DNA from 3 places in the Weizmannia sp. FSL K6-3076 genome. Region 2 is predicted to be linked to each of the others. Evidence: predicted binding sites of a transcription regulator. Region 2 holds the regulator's gene; each other region holds the start of a gene.
What was found. Region 2 encodes LexA, which represses DNA repair genes until DNA is damaged. Its sites were predicted from a motif close to CGAACATATGTTCG; they were not measured.

Region 1 (5,380 bases), 120 kb from region 2:
GTGAAGATGGCAGCCTGACGCCGCTCAACGACCGCTCCGTCCTTCAGGCAGCGGAAGCAAACGGCGTCCTTCCGCTTTTAATCCTGGCCAATTTCACCTCGGAAGGATTTAGCTCCGATCTGGCTGCCCGGCTGCTTCGCAATGAAGCATTGCAGGAAACTTTGATCAGCAATCTTCTCGTCACGATAAGGCAAAAAGGGTACCGGGGAGTCAATTTTGATTTTGAATATGTGTATCCGGAAGACCGCGACCGTTATACGGCGTTTCTCAGGCGCGTCGCCCGCCGGTTCCGCCCGGAAGGACTGCTCGTCTCGACTGCGCTTGCGCCGAAAATTTCCGGCACGCAGCCGGGCCTGCTTTACGAAGCCCACGATTACGGCGCACACGGGGCCATCGTTGATTTTGTCATTTTGATGACGTATGAATGGGGATGGGCCGGCGGCAGGCCGCGAGCCATCGCCCCGATTCCTGAAGTGAGGCGTGTCCTTGATTATGCCGTTACTGTCATTCCGCGGAATAAAATTATGATGGGGGCGCCGCTTTACGGGCGTGACTGGAGAATCCCGTGGCGCGCAGGCACAACGGCGCGCACGATCAGCCCGCATGAAGCCCTTTCCTTGGCGGCACGGTACGGGGCTGACATCCGCTACCACCCGACCGACCAGGCGCCTTATTTCCGTTACACCGATGCATCAGGCCAGCAGCATGAAGTCTGGTTTGAAGATGCGCGCAGCATGCGGGCAAAAATCAATTTGCTAAACGAATACGGGCTGCGTGGAATCAGCTACTGGGTGCTCGGCAACCCGTTTCCCGAAAACTGGGTCGTACAGCAGGCACTCATTCAGGCAAGAAAACGGTAATCCGCAACAAAGCGTACGGATGCCCTAAGATTGATTTCATAAATGCTGCTTCTTGCTGCAACAGGATGCGTCCAAACCGCCGGTGCTGCATTTTTCTGCATCGCCCGCACGAAAATCCATCCGGCAGGCTTTTTCAGGCTTGCCGGTTTTTCATGCCCAGTCCACTTCTGTCACCGCGGAAAGTTTGATCGATATCCGCTCCCCTGTCTCCCCTGCCAGCTCCAGCTTTTTTTCGAGCGACCGGAATTTTGTAATGGTACCGGTGGCGGTAAAGAAATTTCCCGCTTCAAAGAAACGGACCGTAACCGGCACGCGCAGCCGGCAGGCAGATATGAGCATATGGTTCATCTCTTCAAGCTGCTGCTCATCGAGTTCGGGCTTTGCCTGTTTTTCCTGTTCTTTCTGCCATTTTAAAAGTGCCTGCTTATGCTCGGGCAAAAACATGCGTGACCCTTCCCAAAGTTTGTTACCGCGCTGCAGGTATCCGCTCATTTGTAATGCCCTCCTATCTTTTTGGCACGTTCAAGCGCCTGGCCGGCATCAAGCAGCGACACGGCGCGGATGACGGCGCCGGAACCGTATTTCTGCTTGATGCGGTCGACCGCATACCCAATCTTTCTTTCCCCTTCCCTGTTTTCAAACAGATCAAGCTGCCGGATATCATCCCGCGACAGGCGCGACAGCCCGACGCTGATACGGCGGACCGGATTTCCGTCCCAAAACGAAAGAAACAGCCGGCACGCCGCCCGGTAAACGTCCATTGTCCCGTTTGTCGGCGCCAGAAGCGTCATCTGGCGGTGAAAGCCGGACGGATGGGCATAATCCGCCCCCTGGCAGCCGACCGAAACACAAGCGCCCATGACGCCTGAAGTACGCGCCCGGAAACAGACTTCCTCGCAAAGTTCAAGAAGGGCAACTTTGATTTCATGCTCAAAATCGGCGTAGTCGCGCGGCAGCGTCATCGCATGCCCGATCGCTTTCTGTCCGACGTGCGATTCTTTCGAGACGGGCGACTCATCAATGCCGTTTGCCGTCTCCCACAGTACCTGGCCGCCAATCCCCCACCGTTTTTTTAAAACAGAAAGTGGAAAGCAGGCAAGCGCACCGATTGTATAAATGCCGAGCCGCTTCAGATGCTGCTCCATCCGGCTGCCGACACCGAACATCCTGCCAACCGGCAAAGGCCATAAATGCGTTTTGAGATGATGGTGATCCAGTTCAAAAATGCCGGTTTTGTTTTTCTTCGCAAAATGGTCGCACGCCATTTTGGCCAGCACTTTGTTCGGCCCGATCCCGCAGCGGGCATACACGCCGGTTTCTTCCATGATGTCCCGCTGGATTTGCGCGGCGATCTCGCGCGGCTCTCCGAACAGTCGCCTGCTGCCCGTTACATCCATGAACTGCTCGTCAACGGAATACGGTTCAACCATATCCGTATAGCGGGCAAGAATCGAAGAAATCTGCACCGATACATCGAGATAGCGCTGCATGCGCGGCCGAACAATAACGGCATCCGGGCAGAGCTGCTGCGCTTCCCACAGGCGGAGCGCATTCTTCACGCCGCGCTTTTTCGCGAGCGGGCAGGCAGCGAGCACCACCCCGGACCGGCGCGCCGGATCCCCCGATACGATCACGGGTTTATCCCTGTACGCCGGATGATCGGCTTTTTCCACACTTGCATAAAAAGACTGCATATCGACGAGAAAAATCACACGCTGGCTCATCTTTCAACCCCTCTTACCTTAGAAACTAAGCAAACAACACGAACTATAGTTCTTATTCTATTCCTCATTATAAACGAATATACGTTCTTTCGCCAATTGTTTTTTTAGGCAGAGGGGTTATATTTTTCCAAAACGCGCATCACACCGGCTGCTATTTTTTAAAGAAAGCCTGCCGTCCGAGCCTTTCCACAAGCCCGGGGAAAAGCGCATGGATGGTAGCGGATGCATTCATCCATTTTGGCGCATTGATTTCACGCCGATTTACAAGCATCGTATCCGTTATTTTTTCTGCAAGTTTTTCGGGATCCAGCATCCATTTTTCAATATTTTTCCGGTAGGTGCCGGACCGGTCGGCGATGTCGAAAAAACCGGTTGCAACCGGGCCGGGATGAACGGCTGTCACATAGACGCCAAAGCGCGCCATTTCCATGCGGAGGCTGTCCGTAAAGCCGCGCACTGCAAACTTGCTGGCCGCATAGACGCTTGATTTTGGGGTCGCCATTTTGGCCGCCTGGGAAGCGATATTGATAATATGGCCGGCACGGTTTTTTTGCATATGCGGGACGACCGCTTTGGTGCAGGCAATGAGCCCGATGACATTGACATCAAACATCCCCCTGACATCCTCCATGCGGATATCCTGCACTTCATCAAAAACGCCGAAACCGGCATTGTTCACGAGCACATCAATCTGGCCACAGCGGTTGTAAATCGATTCAAAAACAGCAGGAATTTTGCCGTGCTCCGCTACATCGCAGCGAACGGTCAGACACGAAACCTGGTAAGCTGCTTCGATCTCCGCCTTGATTTTTTCAAGCTTGCCGAGGCTTCTGGCGAGCAGAACAAGGTTAGCCTCGTTTTTGGCGGCGGCAAAGGCGATTTTTTCCCCGAGGCCGCCGGAAGCGCCGGTAATCACGATCGTTTTCTTCCGGATCCGTTTATTTGCCATGTTTCCATCTTCTCCCTCTATCTTGAAAATTTTCATTCCTCCACTGGTGCCATTTGCCGCGGCATGGATGCCTATTCTGAAAAATGGTGCCGGCCGATTTTCATGCTTCCTCCCGTGCCGCGTTCATTGCGGCAGCACGCCTGGTACCATTTTAAAATGGCCGGGCACGGATTTTTTATCTGAAAATTCACGGAATCACTCTTGACAACTCCCCGATTTTTCTTCATAATAAGTAATACCATTTTGATAAGCGACCGGCTGTGACCAGGACCAGTAAGCCGGGCATGATGCAAGAGAGCGGGGTTCTCAGGCTGGAAAACTCCGCCATCCGCTGCCCGGCCGAACCTGCCTGTGAGCTGTTTGGCAAAACCAAACCGGATGAAAACCGTTAACCAAATGAGGTGTAGGATCGAATTCCTGCAATAAAGGTGGTACCGCGGAACATGCCCTTTCGTCCTTTACGGATGAAGGGGTTTTTTACTTTGAAGGGAGGCATTTGCATGAAAATATCATTTATTGGCGCCGGGTCCATGGCTGAAGCGATGATCATTGGCATGCTTGAAAAAAGAATCGTAAAAGCCTGGGACATCCGCGCCCATAACCGCACGAACAAGAAAAGGCTCCGCACATTGGAACAGAAATACGGCATCCGGGCTGCAGACGGCCTCGACCAGCTTTTCGAAGGCCCGGACGCGGTCATCTTAGCCGTAAAACCGAAAGATGCCCCAGATGTGCTCGAATCGGTCCGTCCGCTCATATCTCCGGACACCCTGCTCGTTTCGGTAGCGGCCGGCATCACCATTCCGTTTATCGAAAACAAGATTGGCCGGCATATTCCCGTTGCGCGCGCAATGCCGAACACATCGGCGAAAGTCGGGCTGTCGGCAACCGGCATTGCCTTTAACGCCGCTGCGACAAAACAGCACCGGCACCGGGCGTTTGCCATATTTTCGGCTGTCGGCATGACTACGGCCGTAAAAGAAGAACAGCTCGATGCTGTAACAGGGCTTTCGGGAAGCGGACCGGCGTATATTTATTATATCGCCGAAGCGCTCCAGCAGTCAGCTGCAGAAATCGGGCTCGACGCACAAACGGCAAAACAATTTATCCTCCAGACGATCATCGGCGCAGCAGAAATGCTGAAAACTTCAGCCGAACCGCCGGAAGCGCTCCGGAAAGCTGTCACAAGCCCGAACGGCACCACAGAAGCCGCGATCCGCGTCCTTGACGAACGCGAGGTCAAACAAGCTTTCATTGACTGTGTAAAAGCAGCTGCAAAGCGAGCAAATGAGTTATCGAACGCAGGGAAAGAACCCGCAAGAGAATAACCGGCAATAAAAAAGCGGCAGGCAAGCCGCTTTTTTTGCTTTACAAAACAGGCACTTCCATCAAATCATGGACAAGCAGACTGTCCGGGAATAAAGCTTGCGCTTCCTGCTCAAGCGCCGGCCAGTCTTCTTTTCCGTACCTGGCACTAATATGGGTAAGAAGCAGCCGTTTTGCCCCCGCCTGCTTTGCCGTTTGCGCCGCGTCCGCCGTTGTCGAATGAAAATAATCATGCGCCATTTGCCCGCTCTCCTTGTTAAACGTTGCTTCGTGAACGAGAAGATCGGCATTGGCTGCGAGCCGGATTTCCGCCTCATTCGGCCTTGTATCGCCAAGGATGGCAATGATCTTCCCCTTTTTCGCCGGGCCGAGATAATCTTTTCCGCTGATCACGCGACCGTCTTCCAATGTTACCGTCCGGCCTTCTTTCAGCAGCCGGTAAACCGGGCCCGGGCGGATCCCTTCTTTTTTCAATCGATCCGCATCCAGCGCGCCCGGTTTGTCTTTTTCGGTAATCCGGT
Region 2 (5,380 bases):
GCTTTTTCGATGGCGTCAATGGACAATGTTCGGATTGTTGTGACTGCCAGTTCGTCCGTTTTATCAAACATCTGTTAACATCCTTTCTTCATGGGTTACAACTCTATATTAAGGCAAGTGAAACCCATAACACAACTCTTTTACCATTTTGTATGGATTTTGTAAGAAAAAAGCAGGATGGTTTCCTTTTTAGTGCAGCTTTCTTTTTGTTTGAATTTGCTTAATTTTTTCCGGGGTAACGTCCTGGCCAGCCGGGTCAAGCACACGGACATTTTCAATCGTTTTTCTGAATGAAGAGCGGAACGCCTGCAAATACTCGCTTCGCAATTTTGACTGTTCCTTTGCTTCTTCACTTGTCAGGGCGCCGGTTTTCGCTTTTTTCGCCAATTCGTTAATCCTTGCCATTTTTTCTTTTGAAAGCATATTTTCTCTCCTTTTATCCGTAATTGATGCCATCTTACTAAAATATGGACCCGCCTGCAACGAAAGCGCACCCGTGAAACGGTTTTGATACTATTTATCATGCCCCGTTTCCTCCATATATTCCCTGTAACGCCGGTGGACGGTTGCTTTTGAAACTTGGTAGCCGAAACCGCGCATAGTCGCAGCAATTTCTTGAAAAGTCAAGCCGTTATCCCGCAGGCGGATAATTTCTTCAACCGGCACTTCCTTTCGCTCCCTGCCGTCCGGATTCCGCTTCCCTTTTAAATTTTTTTCCGGACGGTAGCCGTTTTTGACTGCACGCTCCATTCCCCTTTTAATTTTTAAGTTATGCAGCTTTCGCTGATACTCTTCAACCATGCTGACAATTTTCAGCACCATTGAATCAGATTCCGAAAGCTCCAATTCTCCGTTTTGCGCATAACAATATACTTTAATCCCTTTTTTATATAAAAAATGAAGCAATGCAATTTTTGCATTTCCTCTTCCGATCCGTGTTTCATCCTGCACCAGTACGGCGTCAATCTTTTCATTTTCAATCGTATCAAGAAGATCAAGGATGCCGGGCCTGTCCAGGTCATAGCCGCTTGCCCGGTCACAGATCACCCCGGCCACTTGAAAACCGTGGGAATCCGAAAGCTTCTCCAGCTCTTCCCGCTGCCTCGCCAAGGAAGTTTCCTGGCTTTCTTTTTCCGTGCTTACTCTGCAATATAAAACAACTTTCATTTTTTCGTCTCCCGTTGTGATTTCATCGCAAGTTCCCTATTATCATCGCTGAATTCATTTTTTTCTATTGGAATGACAATTTTTTCGCCGGCTTTGATCATGTTGCCGTCAATATCATTATGACGCTCAACCCAGCTGATAAATGCTTCCCTCGACATTTTGCCCTTTTCCGCATACTGCCCGGCGATGTTCCAAAGCGTATCGCCCCCTGTGACGCTGATTTTGATATAGTGTGGGGATGGATCCCGCAGACTTCCAATCATGAAAAATCCGAAAACAAGCGTAAGCCCTGCTAAAATCATAACATAGTTATACTTTTTCCATAATCGTGACATCTCCATCTTCCTCCCGCGAATATTCGTTCGTCCAATCACCAGTTCTATTATAAAACGAACGCCTGTTTTTCGTCAACATTTTTTCGAACTTACGTTTGTTTTATCTGCTGCAATGTGATATAATAATAGCAAATAATGGCATTCCTCCCGTAAACGTCCCCATACGCAGCGCGGGTGCCAAACAAAACTGTGACGAGGTGAATAGAATGGCAAAACTATCAAAACGGCAACAGGCGATACTTGATTTCATCAAGCATGAAGTAAAAACAAAAGGTTATCCCCCTTCCGTGCGGGAAATCGGCCAGGCAGTCGGACTTGCTTCCAGTTCAACTGTCCATGGCCATCTCGCAAGGCTTGAAAGCAAGGGGTTGATCAGGCGCGACCCTACAAAGCCGAGAGCGATTGAAATTTTGGACCATGATGAAGAAATACCGGCCCAAAATGTTGTCAATGTGCCTGTTGTCGGAAAAGTAACAGCAGGCATACCGATTACCGCTGTAGAAAATATTGAAGAGTATTTTCCGCTTCCGGAACATCTTGTCCCGTCTGACGAGTCCGTCTACATGCTGGAAATTGAAGGGGACAGCATGGTGGATGCCGGGATTTTAAACGGCGATTATGTGATTGTCCGCTCCCAGCAGACGGCAAACAACGGAGATATCGTGGTCGCTATGACAGATGAAAATGAAGCGACAGTAAAAAGATTTTTCAAGGAAAAAGACTACTTCCGGCTGCAACCTGAAAACCAGACAATGGAACCGATCATATTGAAAAACGTCACCATTCTCGGCGTTGTCATCGGGCTGTACAGGCAAATGGTGCACTGATCAAAAAGAAGCAGTTTCGGCTGCTTCTTTTTTAATAGAGCATATGCGAGTTTGATGGCAAAAATGCCTGTGACACTTGAGGATTTCTGGGCTTCCAATCTATTTTCGAAGGAAAAATCGGGGCAATTAATGGGCATTTTGTTTTTCTGGGCGTTCGACGCAAAAATGCCCGATAAACAAAAACCCCTCAAAGCCTTACGCTTCAAGGGGTTTCTTGCTTAATACATTTCGATATACTGGTCGCGTTCCCATTGGTGGACTTGTGTGCGGAACATATCCCATTCAATTTCCTTAGCTTCAAGGAAGTGTTCGAGAATGTGATCGCCAAGGGCGTCTACCATTACATCATCCGATTTTAAGTTTTCCAGCGCCTGCAGCAGTGTGCCCGGGAGGTCGACAATGCCGGCTTCTTCTCTTTCTTCTTTCGTCATGACATAGATGTTGCGGTCGACCGGTTCCGGCGCCTGCAATTTGTTCGCGATGCCGTCAAGCCCTGCTTTTAACAGGACGGCGAGCGCGAGATACGGATTGGCAGACGGGTCAACGCTGCGCACCTCAACGCGCGTGCTTAAACCGCGGGAAGCCGGAATCCGCATGAGCGGGCTGCGGTTGCGAGCGGACCAGGCAACATAACAAGGCGCTTCATAACCCGGCACAAGCCGTTTATAGGAGTTCACCGTCGGATTCGTGACAGCCGTAAAGTTCGAAGCATGCTTCATAATGCCGGCAATGAACTGGTATGCCGTATCGCTCAGCTGCAGTTCTGCATCGTTCGGGTCATAGAATGCATTTTCTTTTCCTTTAAAAAGCGAAAGATTGGTGTGCATCCCGGAACCGTTCACGCCAAACAACGGTTTCGGCATAAACGTCGCATGCAGGCCATGTTTGCGTGCAATCGTCTTGACCACCAGTTTAAAGGTCTGGATATTGTCGCATGCCCTGACTGCATCCGCATATTTAAAATCAATTTCGTGCTGGCCGGGTGCAACTTCATGGTGGGACGCTTCAATTTCAAAGCCCATTTCCTCGAGTTCCAATACGATGTCGCGCCGGCAGTTTTCGCCAAGGTCCGTCGGCGCCAGGTCAAAATAGCCGCCGTTGTCGTTCAGCTCCAGTGTCGGTTCATTTTTTTCATTCAGCTTGAAGAGGAAGAATTCCGGTTCAGGCCCAAGATTAAAACTCGTGAAGCCAAGTTCTTCCATTTCTTTCAATACCCGTTTCAAATTATTCCGCGGATCACCTTCAAACGGGGTGCCGTCCGGATTATAAATATCGCAAATCAGACGGGCGACTTTCCCTTTCTCAGCGGTCCACGGGAAAATGACCCATGTATCATAGTCCGGATACAGATACATATCCGATTCTTCAATCCGGACAAACCCTTCAATCGAAGAGCCGTCGAACATGATTTTATTGTCGAGCGCTTTTTCAAGCTGGCTGAGCGGGATTTCCACGTTTTTAATCGTCCCCAAAATATCCGTGAACTGCAAGCGGATGAATTTCACATTTTGTTCTTCGGCATTCTTCAAAATATCTTCACGTGTAAACTTAGGCATGAACAGTATTCCTCCCTTTAGGCAATAAAAAGTATATATCTAAGCTATAAAACTAGCTTTTCAACAATGTTAATGGAAAAACCGGGGCGCATCGGACAACCGCTGGCTCGGTCTTTGAAAACGGCCGGCCTGCAGCAGTTCCTGGCGAAGCCGTTTGCGGATTTCTTCATCCGTTACATGATTTTTGACGAGTACCGGCCCGGTTCCGCGGCGGTCGTTCATCAATAAGATTTTTTTGATGCCTGCAATATTGATCCCCTGATCCAGCAAATCTTTAATATCAAGAAGCCGGTCGACATCATTTAAAGAATAAAGGCGGCGATTGCCTTCCGTTCTTGCCGGTGTAATCAGCTCGTGTTCTTCATAATAGCGGATCTGCCGGGCCGATAAATCTGTTAGCTTCATAACGGTTCCGATCGGCAAAAGCGGCATCGAACGGCGGATTTCTTTTCGACCCATGTTATACGCTCCTTTTCTTTATATTTTTACTATATTCCATGTGAGTTTTTTTGTCAACAAAATGTTATATTTTCTCACATCATTTTTTATCCTCAGGAAGGCAAAACGAGTTTTTCGCGGATTTCCATCCATTCTGCCACGTTCACACTTTCTTCAAGGGCTTCAAGACGGGCATCGAACTGTTCGGCAATATCGAGTAAAGCTTCCGATTGCATTTTCGCAAACTCTTCCTCCAGCCATGAGCGGAACGAACCGGCAAGCTTTTCTCCTTGCACGTCAAGATACTGCTGCGCAAGCGGTTCAAACATCGCCTGCAGTTCTTCCTGCATGCCGGCTTTTCCCCCTTTTTCAAAAAAAGTGCGCGCATTTTTAAAATGGCGGAATGCCTTTTCAAACGGTTCCAAATCCGTTTCCGAAAAGGCCGCAGGAAAATCAGGCGTAGCGTGTGCGCCCGCTTCAAACGTGCTGACAGACAAATCAGGAAGCAAACGTTTCATCTCCCTGTTCCATTCCGCGCTTTGCAATGTGAATAATTTCCGGCAATGGGCTTCAAGCCTTACATTTGTCGCCCGCATCTCCTGCGCAAAATCATAGCCAACGAGTTCTGCAAGCTCTTGAAGGGCGCCCGGCAAATCTTTCGCTGCCTTCACCGTTGCCGGATTAAAAGCTTCCTTGAAAAAGTCGGCGAAGCGGTAGAAAACGCGCTGTTTTACGTAATAGAGCAGCTCCTTCTGCTCCTGCATGAAGCTGTCCGTGAAAAACGCCGGCTTTGTATTTTTCAAAATGGCTTCTGCCTCTTCCCGCCGTTTCCGGAGAAGTTCCCGTTTCGCTTTCTTTGTTTCAATCGATTCATTGGCATCGCGGATCACGGCATCCACCATGGCAAGGCCGCGTTCCAGCTCGTTTTGTGCAGACTGAAGCACCATATTCAGCAAATCATGGTCGAGAAATTGGCGGAAGCCCGCTTCAAATTCGGCCATTTTCGCTTCCTCCCGCCTGCCTGAAAGCGCAAGCAGGCTTGATACACCATAAAGGC
Region 3 (5,380 bases), 310 kb from region 2:
ACCATTTCTTCAATGCGGGCCGGATGGATGCGGCCGTCTTGAACCAGTTTTTCCAGTGCAATGCGTGCCGTTTCCCGGCGCACTGGATCGAATCCCGAAAGAATCACCGCTTCCGGCGTATCATCGATGATCAGGTCAATCCCGGTCAGCGTTTCAAGTGTCCGGATATTGCGGCCTTCCCTTCCGATGATGCGGCCTTTCATTTCATCATTCGGCAGGTTGACAACCGATACCGTTGTTTCAGCAACATGCTCGGCTGCACACCGCTGAATGGCCAGCGAAAGAATGCTTTTCGCCTTTTTATCGGCTTCTTCTTTTGCCCTTGTTTCCGCTTCCTTTACCTTAACGGCAATGTCATGGGAAAGCTCGTTTTCCAGTTTTTCAATAATGATGGCTTTCGCCTGTTCGCGATTGAGGCCCGAGATTCTTTCCAGCTCAGACTCCTGCTCGTTAACCATCTCCTCCAATTTGCTTTCCATCTCTTCAATATGTTGTTGTCTCAGGTTTAAAGAATCCTCTTTCTTTTCAAGCATCGATTCACGCTTATCGAGCGATTCATCTTTGCGATCGAGGTTCTCTTCCTTTTGCAATAAGCGGTTTTCCTGTCTTTGCAATTCATTTCTTCGTTCACGCAATTCCCGTTCCATATCCGTACGAAGTTTATGATTTTCATCCTTCGCTTCAAGCAGGGCTTCTTTTTTCAGGCGATCAGCTTCGCGTTTTGCTTCATCAACGATCTGATCTGCCGCATTTTTCGCCCCTGCAATTTTCGCTTCATAAATTGATCTCCGGATGAAATAGCCAACAACTACACCGACGATAAGGACAAGCAAAAGGGAGATGATCCATATGAGAGACTCCATCAATCTCACCTCCTCTTGCTATGAACTTCTTCTACGTTAAAAATGTCGGCTGTTACATTAATCCTTAGGTTTACAGTATACAGCGCCTGGCTTAAAAAGTAAAACGTTGATCCCGGGGCAAGCCCCTCCGGTGTATATGCATGAAAACCCAATCATGCGTTTCGTCCCGGTCCGGCTGAAGACAAGGATGGTTCCATCAGCCGCATGCGGAAAAGCCGCCGGATGAAAAAACCGGCCCCCCTTCCGGAAACTTCCGGGAGGATTTGCTTTCCGTACAGGAGAAAGTCATTTTTAGAAAAATAAAATATACATATTAATTTTAAAGGTGGGAATTTTTATTGTCAAGTGAAGCGGAAAGATTGCCATTGTAAATTTGTGTTGATTCCTCTCCGCCATGCAGATTTTGTGGCGCAAAAAAGTGCGGTAAATGGACGGCAAAAAGCGCCTGGATGCGGTCAGCATTTCAGGCGCTTATACACCGGTTACTCCAAATTTAATTCTTCCTGTCCTTCCACAGCTTCTTGTTCATCTATAGCTTTCTCGGTTTCATGGGAACCGGCATCTTCTGTCAGGTCGTAATGTTCCCGGATTTTTGCGGCAATCTCGTTTTTCAGATCCGCATTTTCCTTTAAAAATTGCTTCGCATTTTCACGCCCCTGGCCGAGCCGCTCGCCGTTATAAGCATACCAGGCCCCGCTTTTTTGGATGATGTCAAGGTCGCTTCCCATATCGACGATCTCGCCTTCTTTTGAGATCCCCTCGCCGTACATAATATCCACTTCTGCCGTTTTAAACGGAGGCGCTACTTTGTTTTTGACAACCTTGATTTTCGTTTTGTTGCCGACAATGTCGCTCCCTTGTTTGATCTGTTCGGCACGGCGCACTTCAAGGCGCACGGATGAGTAGAATTTGAGCGCACGGCCGCCCGGTGTGACTTCAGGATTACCGAACATTACGCCGACTTTTTCCCGGATTTGGTTAATGAAAATCGCAATCGTGTTCGATTTGTTGATTGCACCCGATAATTTCCGCAGCGCCTGGGACATCAGCCGTGCCTGGAGGCCGACGTGGGAATCGCCCATTTCCCCTTCAATTTCCGCTCTCGGCACAAGCGCAGCAACGGAGTCAACGACCACAATATCCACTGCGCCGCTGCGGACGAGCGCTTCCGCAATTTCCAGCGCCTGTTCGCCCGTATCCGGCTGGGACAGGAGCAGCTCATCAATATTGACACCGAGCTTTTGGGCATAAACCGGGTCAAGTGCATGTTCCGCATCAATAAACGCCGCTTGTCCACCCTGTGCCTGGACTTCCGCAATCGCATGCAGGGCAACCGTTGTTTTACCAGAACTTTCAGGGCCGTATATTTCAATGACGCGGCCGCGCGGGTAACCGCCGACACCAAGGGCAATATCAAGCGCAAGCGAACCGGTCGGGATCGTGGAGACAACCCGGTCGGTCTGCTCGCCCAACCGCATAATGGAACCCTTACCAAATTGCTTTTCTATTTGTTTCAGAGCCTTGTCTAAGGCTTCTTGACGATCATTCACAAAATTTCCTCCTTTTATTCATTCCAAACTCTCGAAAGCAATGAATCTATATCTATACTATACCCGTTTTTTCTCTGTTTGCCAAGCAAAATCTCGAACGCTCATTCGTCTCTTTTTTGCAAAAATCCGGCAAAAAAATGGGGTTTTCCCCCTGTAAAAATGAAAATTCCCCCGGCAAAAAGAGCCGAAAATTGAATTTTTGGCAAACAAATTTTTTTATAAAAAGGCCGCTTCCGTCACTTGCCATGAGCAGAAGCGGCTTTCGACCTAAAGCAGTTTCAGCAAATGCCAGCAGCCGTATTTCACCGATCGCGTGCGGATGTTGTTGCGGGATCCGGGAAGTTCCAACAGATAAGTGGCAGTTTCTTTCCCTTTTATCGCAATGCCGATCCACACGGTTCCCGGCGGATGGCCTTCAAGGGAGTCCGGGCCAGCCACGCCTGTAAAACTGATGCCAATGTCGGCATCCATAATGCTACGGATATTTTCCGCCAGTTCTTTTGCACACTGGCTGCTGACGGCGCCGTACTTGTCAAGCGTTTCTTTTTTCACTTTGGCGAGCTTCATCTTCGCTTCGTTTGAATAGACGACAACGCCGCCTTTCAACATTGTGCTGACACCCTGGATGGACGCCATTTCCGCTGCAAATTTGCCGGCAGTCAGGCTTTCCGCGCAGGCAAGCGTCAGCTGTTTTTTCGAAAGCTTTTCGAGCAGGGCCTCCATTAATGTCGTATCGTTATAACCGTAAAAATACGATCCGGCAATTTGCATAATCTCTTTTTCCACTTGATCGATCATTTGGTTCGCCGTTTCCGCCGACTGGTGTTTCGCCGTAATCCTAAGTGTCACTTCCCCTTCTTTCGCAAGCGGAGCAACAGTCGGATTGGTTTGGCTGTCCAGTATATGGCGGATGTCTGTTTCCAGCTGGGATTCGCCGATCCCGAAGAAGCGGAGGACGCGCGATTCGATTTTTTCGATCGTTTCCAGTTCTTCCTGGATCGCGGGGCTTGCGTAATGGATAAACATCGGTTCCAGTTCATGCGGCGGGCCGGGCAGCAGCATATAATAGTGGTTTCCGCTTTTGGCCAGCATGCCCGGCGCCATACCGTGGTCATTCGGAAACACTTTTGAACCTTCGATGACCAGTGCCTGCTTTTTGTTGTTTTCCGTCATTTTTCGTTTTGTACGGATAAAAAACTGTTCGATGGAGCGCATGGCATCTTCGTTTGTCACCAGTTTTTTTTCGATGTGCGATGCAATCGTTTCTTTTGTTAAATCATCCTTTGTCGGACCGAGCCCACCCGTAAAAATCAATAGATCGGCGCGACCCTCCGCTGTCCGGATTGCCGCTTCGAGCCGCTCTGCGTTATCACCGACAACGGTCTGGTAGTACACATCCACGCCGATCTCTGCCAATTGTGCGGCAATAAATGTGGCATTTGTATTGGTGATCTGGCCAAGCAAAAGTTCCGAACCGACTGCAATAATTTCGGCATTCACTTTCCATTCCTCCCTTTCTTTTAGAGCAAAAAAACGAACACATGGCGGCGCAATCCAGGCCGCAAATCCACCCGAAGCAATGGCTGCCTTTTTCTCCCGTGCCGGATTAGCACAAGCCACCGGCGGGCAAAAAAGCAGTGAAAGACTGCCTTTCACTGCATGGTTATTTCGAGCGGGCAAATACGCCCCGGTTTAAATAGAAATAATCAGCACCTGACCAGATGGTAAAGATAAGTGCCACCCACAAAGCGACCAGATCCATGCGGAAAGAGAGCGCCGAAAACGGGAAGTTATGCAACAGCAATAAAAGGATGGCAATGATTTGCGTCCATGTTTTGATTTTCCCAAGCATATTGGCTGCTGCTACTTCCCCGCCCTCTGCTAAAATCAGTCGCAAGCCTGTCACGGCAAACTCGCGGGCAATGATTACGACAACAATCCATGCCGGCGCCAGCTTGAGCCCAACGAGCAAAATAAACGCCGTTGAAACAAGCAGTTTGTCCGCAAGCGGATCGAGAAATTTCCCGAAGTTGGTAACGAGATTGTATTTGCGGGCATAGTGGCCATCGATCCAGTCTGTCATAGAAGCAACTGCAAAAATCACCGCACCGACAAAATGGGTGACCGGAATTTTGGCTCCCAGCCATTCAAAGGTGCCCCAATCGAACGGCACCGCCATGATGAGTAAAAAAACAGGGATTAAACATACACGTGATACAGTAATTTTATTCGGCAAATTCACTGGCTTTTCCTCCAACTGTCTATATATTTTCCAAAGAAAAAGCCTTAAAAAAAGGCTTATTTCGTTTGTGACCCGTTAAACTGGACGATCATATCCTGGCGTACTTCTTTGGATGCCGGAATATTGTATTTTAGTTTTTTGCCATTGATATACACTTCCGTATTGACGGTGTTTCCGACCGTGATCGTAACTTGTTTTTGTTTTGACAGATCCGCTGTCCGGCTGTCCCCGTCATTCAGCAATTGTTGAAAGTTCGTTGAACCGTCGCTGTTTTTCACCTGTACCCATGACCGTCCGCCGTTTGCTTTCAGTTCAAGTTTGAACTGGTTGGTGCCGGCCAGTTTATAGGTGGTCGTGTACCCGCTTGAAGATACGGTTTCCAGTTTTTGGGCTGTTTTCTTCGTTTTCGAGGCCGGTTTTTTTGACGTTTTCGCCGCCTTTTTTTCGGAAGAGCTGCCGGTGTTTTTGCCGGATGACACCTTTTCAGCCGATTTGACGTTTTCTTTTTGTACGCTCACATTGCCGGAAGCCCCGCTGTTTAACTTTTCCTTTGTGTTGTGACCGGCAAACTTATATACGACAAACCAAAGCAAAAATAAAATCGCGATGATGGCGGCGACCACAAGGATCCTTGGCAGCACGTTCATCATCTTGAAGGTATCCGGTGCGGCCCTTTTGGAGGACGTCTGCACCCGCGAAAGTTGCTCGGGAAATTCTTCCTGTTC

Region 1: NSS95_RS08515 (DNA polymerase IV) is a predicted target of LexA. The motif match lies at 2,659-2,672, and genes of this name have one in related genera.
Region 3: recA (recombinase RecA) is a predicted target of LexA. The motif match lies at 2,508-2,521, and genes of this name have one in related genera.

Annotation. Positions count from the first base shown of each region.
Region 1 covers NZ_JBBOWU010000001.1:1,809,789-1,815,168, forward strand. Annotated here, with positions in the region: gene NSS95_RS08505 (LysM peptidoglycan-binding domain-containing protein) at 1-860, shown strand, start outside; gene NSS95_RS08510 (YolD-like family protein) at 1,011-1,352, opposite strand; gene NSS95_RS08515 (DNA polymerase IV) at 1,349-2,584, opposite strand; gene NSS95_RS08520 (SDR family NAD(P)-dependent oxidoreductase) at 2,736-3,533, opposite strand; gene proC (pyrroline-5-carboxylate reductase) at 4,034-4,861, shown strand; gene rnz (ribonuclease Z) at 4,902-5,380, opposite strand, start outside.
Region 2 covers NZ_JBBOWU010000001.1:1,694,531-1,699,910, forward strand. Annotated here, with positions in the region: gene tkt (transketolase) at 1-71, opposite strand, end outside; gene NSS95_RS07870 (DUF896 domain-containing protein) at 190-423, opposite strand; gene NSS95_RS07875 (YneB family resolvase-like protein) at 514-1,167, opposite strand; gene yneA (cell division suppressor protein YneA) at 1,164-1,502, opposite strand; gene lexA (transcriptional repressor LexA) at 1,709-2,329, shown strand; gene glnA (type I glutamate--ammonia ligase) at 2,548-3,885, opposite strand; gene NSS95_RS07895 (MerR family transcriptional regulator) at 3,955-4,344, opposite strand; gene NSS95_RS07900 (dynamin family protein) at 4,437-5,380, opposite strand, start outside.
Region 3 covers NZ_JBBOWU010000001.1:1,381,345-1,386,724, reverse strand. Annotated here, with positions in the region: gene rny (ribonuclease Y) at 1-863, opposite strand, end outside; gene recA (recombinase RecA) at 1,346-2,413, opposite strand; gene NSS95_RS06345 (competence/damage-inducible protein A) at 2,681-3,913, opposite strand; gene pgsA (CDP-diacylglycerol--glycerol-3-phosphate 3-phosphatidyltransferase) at 4,077-4,655, opposite strand; gene NSS95_RS06335 (helix-turn-helix domain-containing protein) at 4,712-5,380, opposite strand, start outside.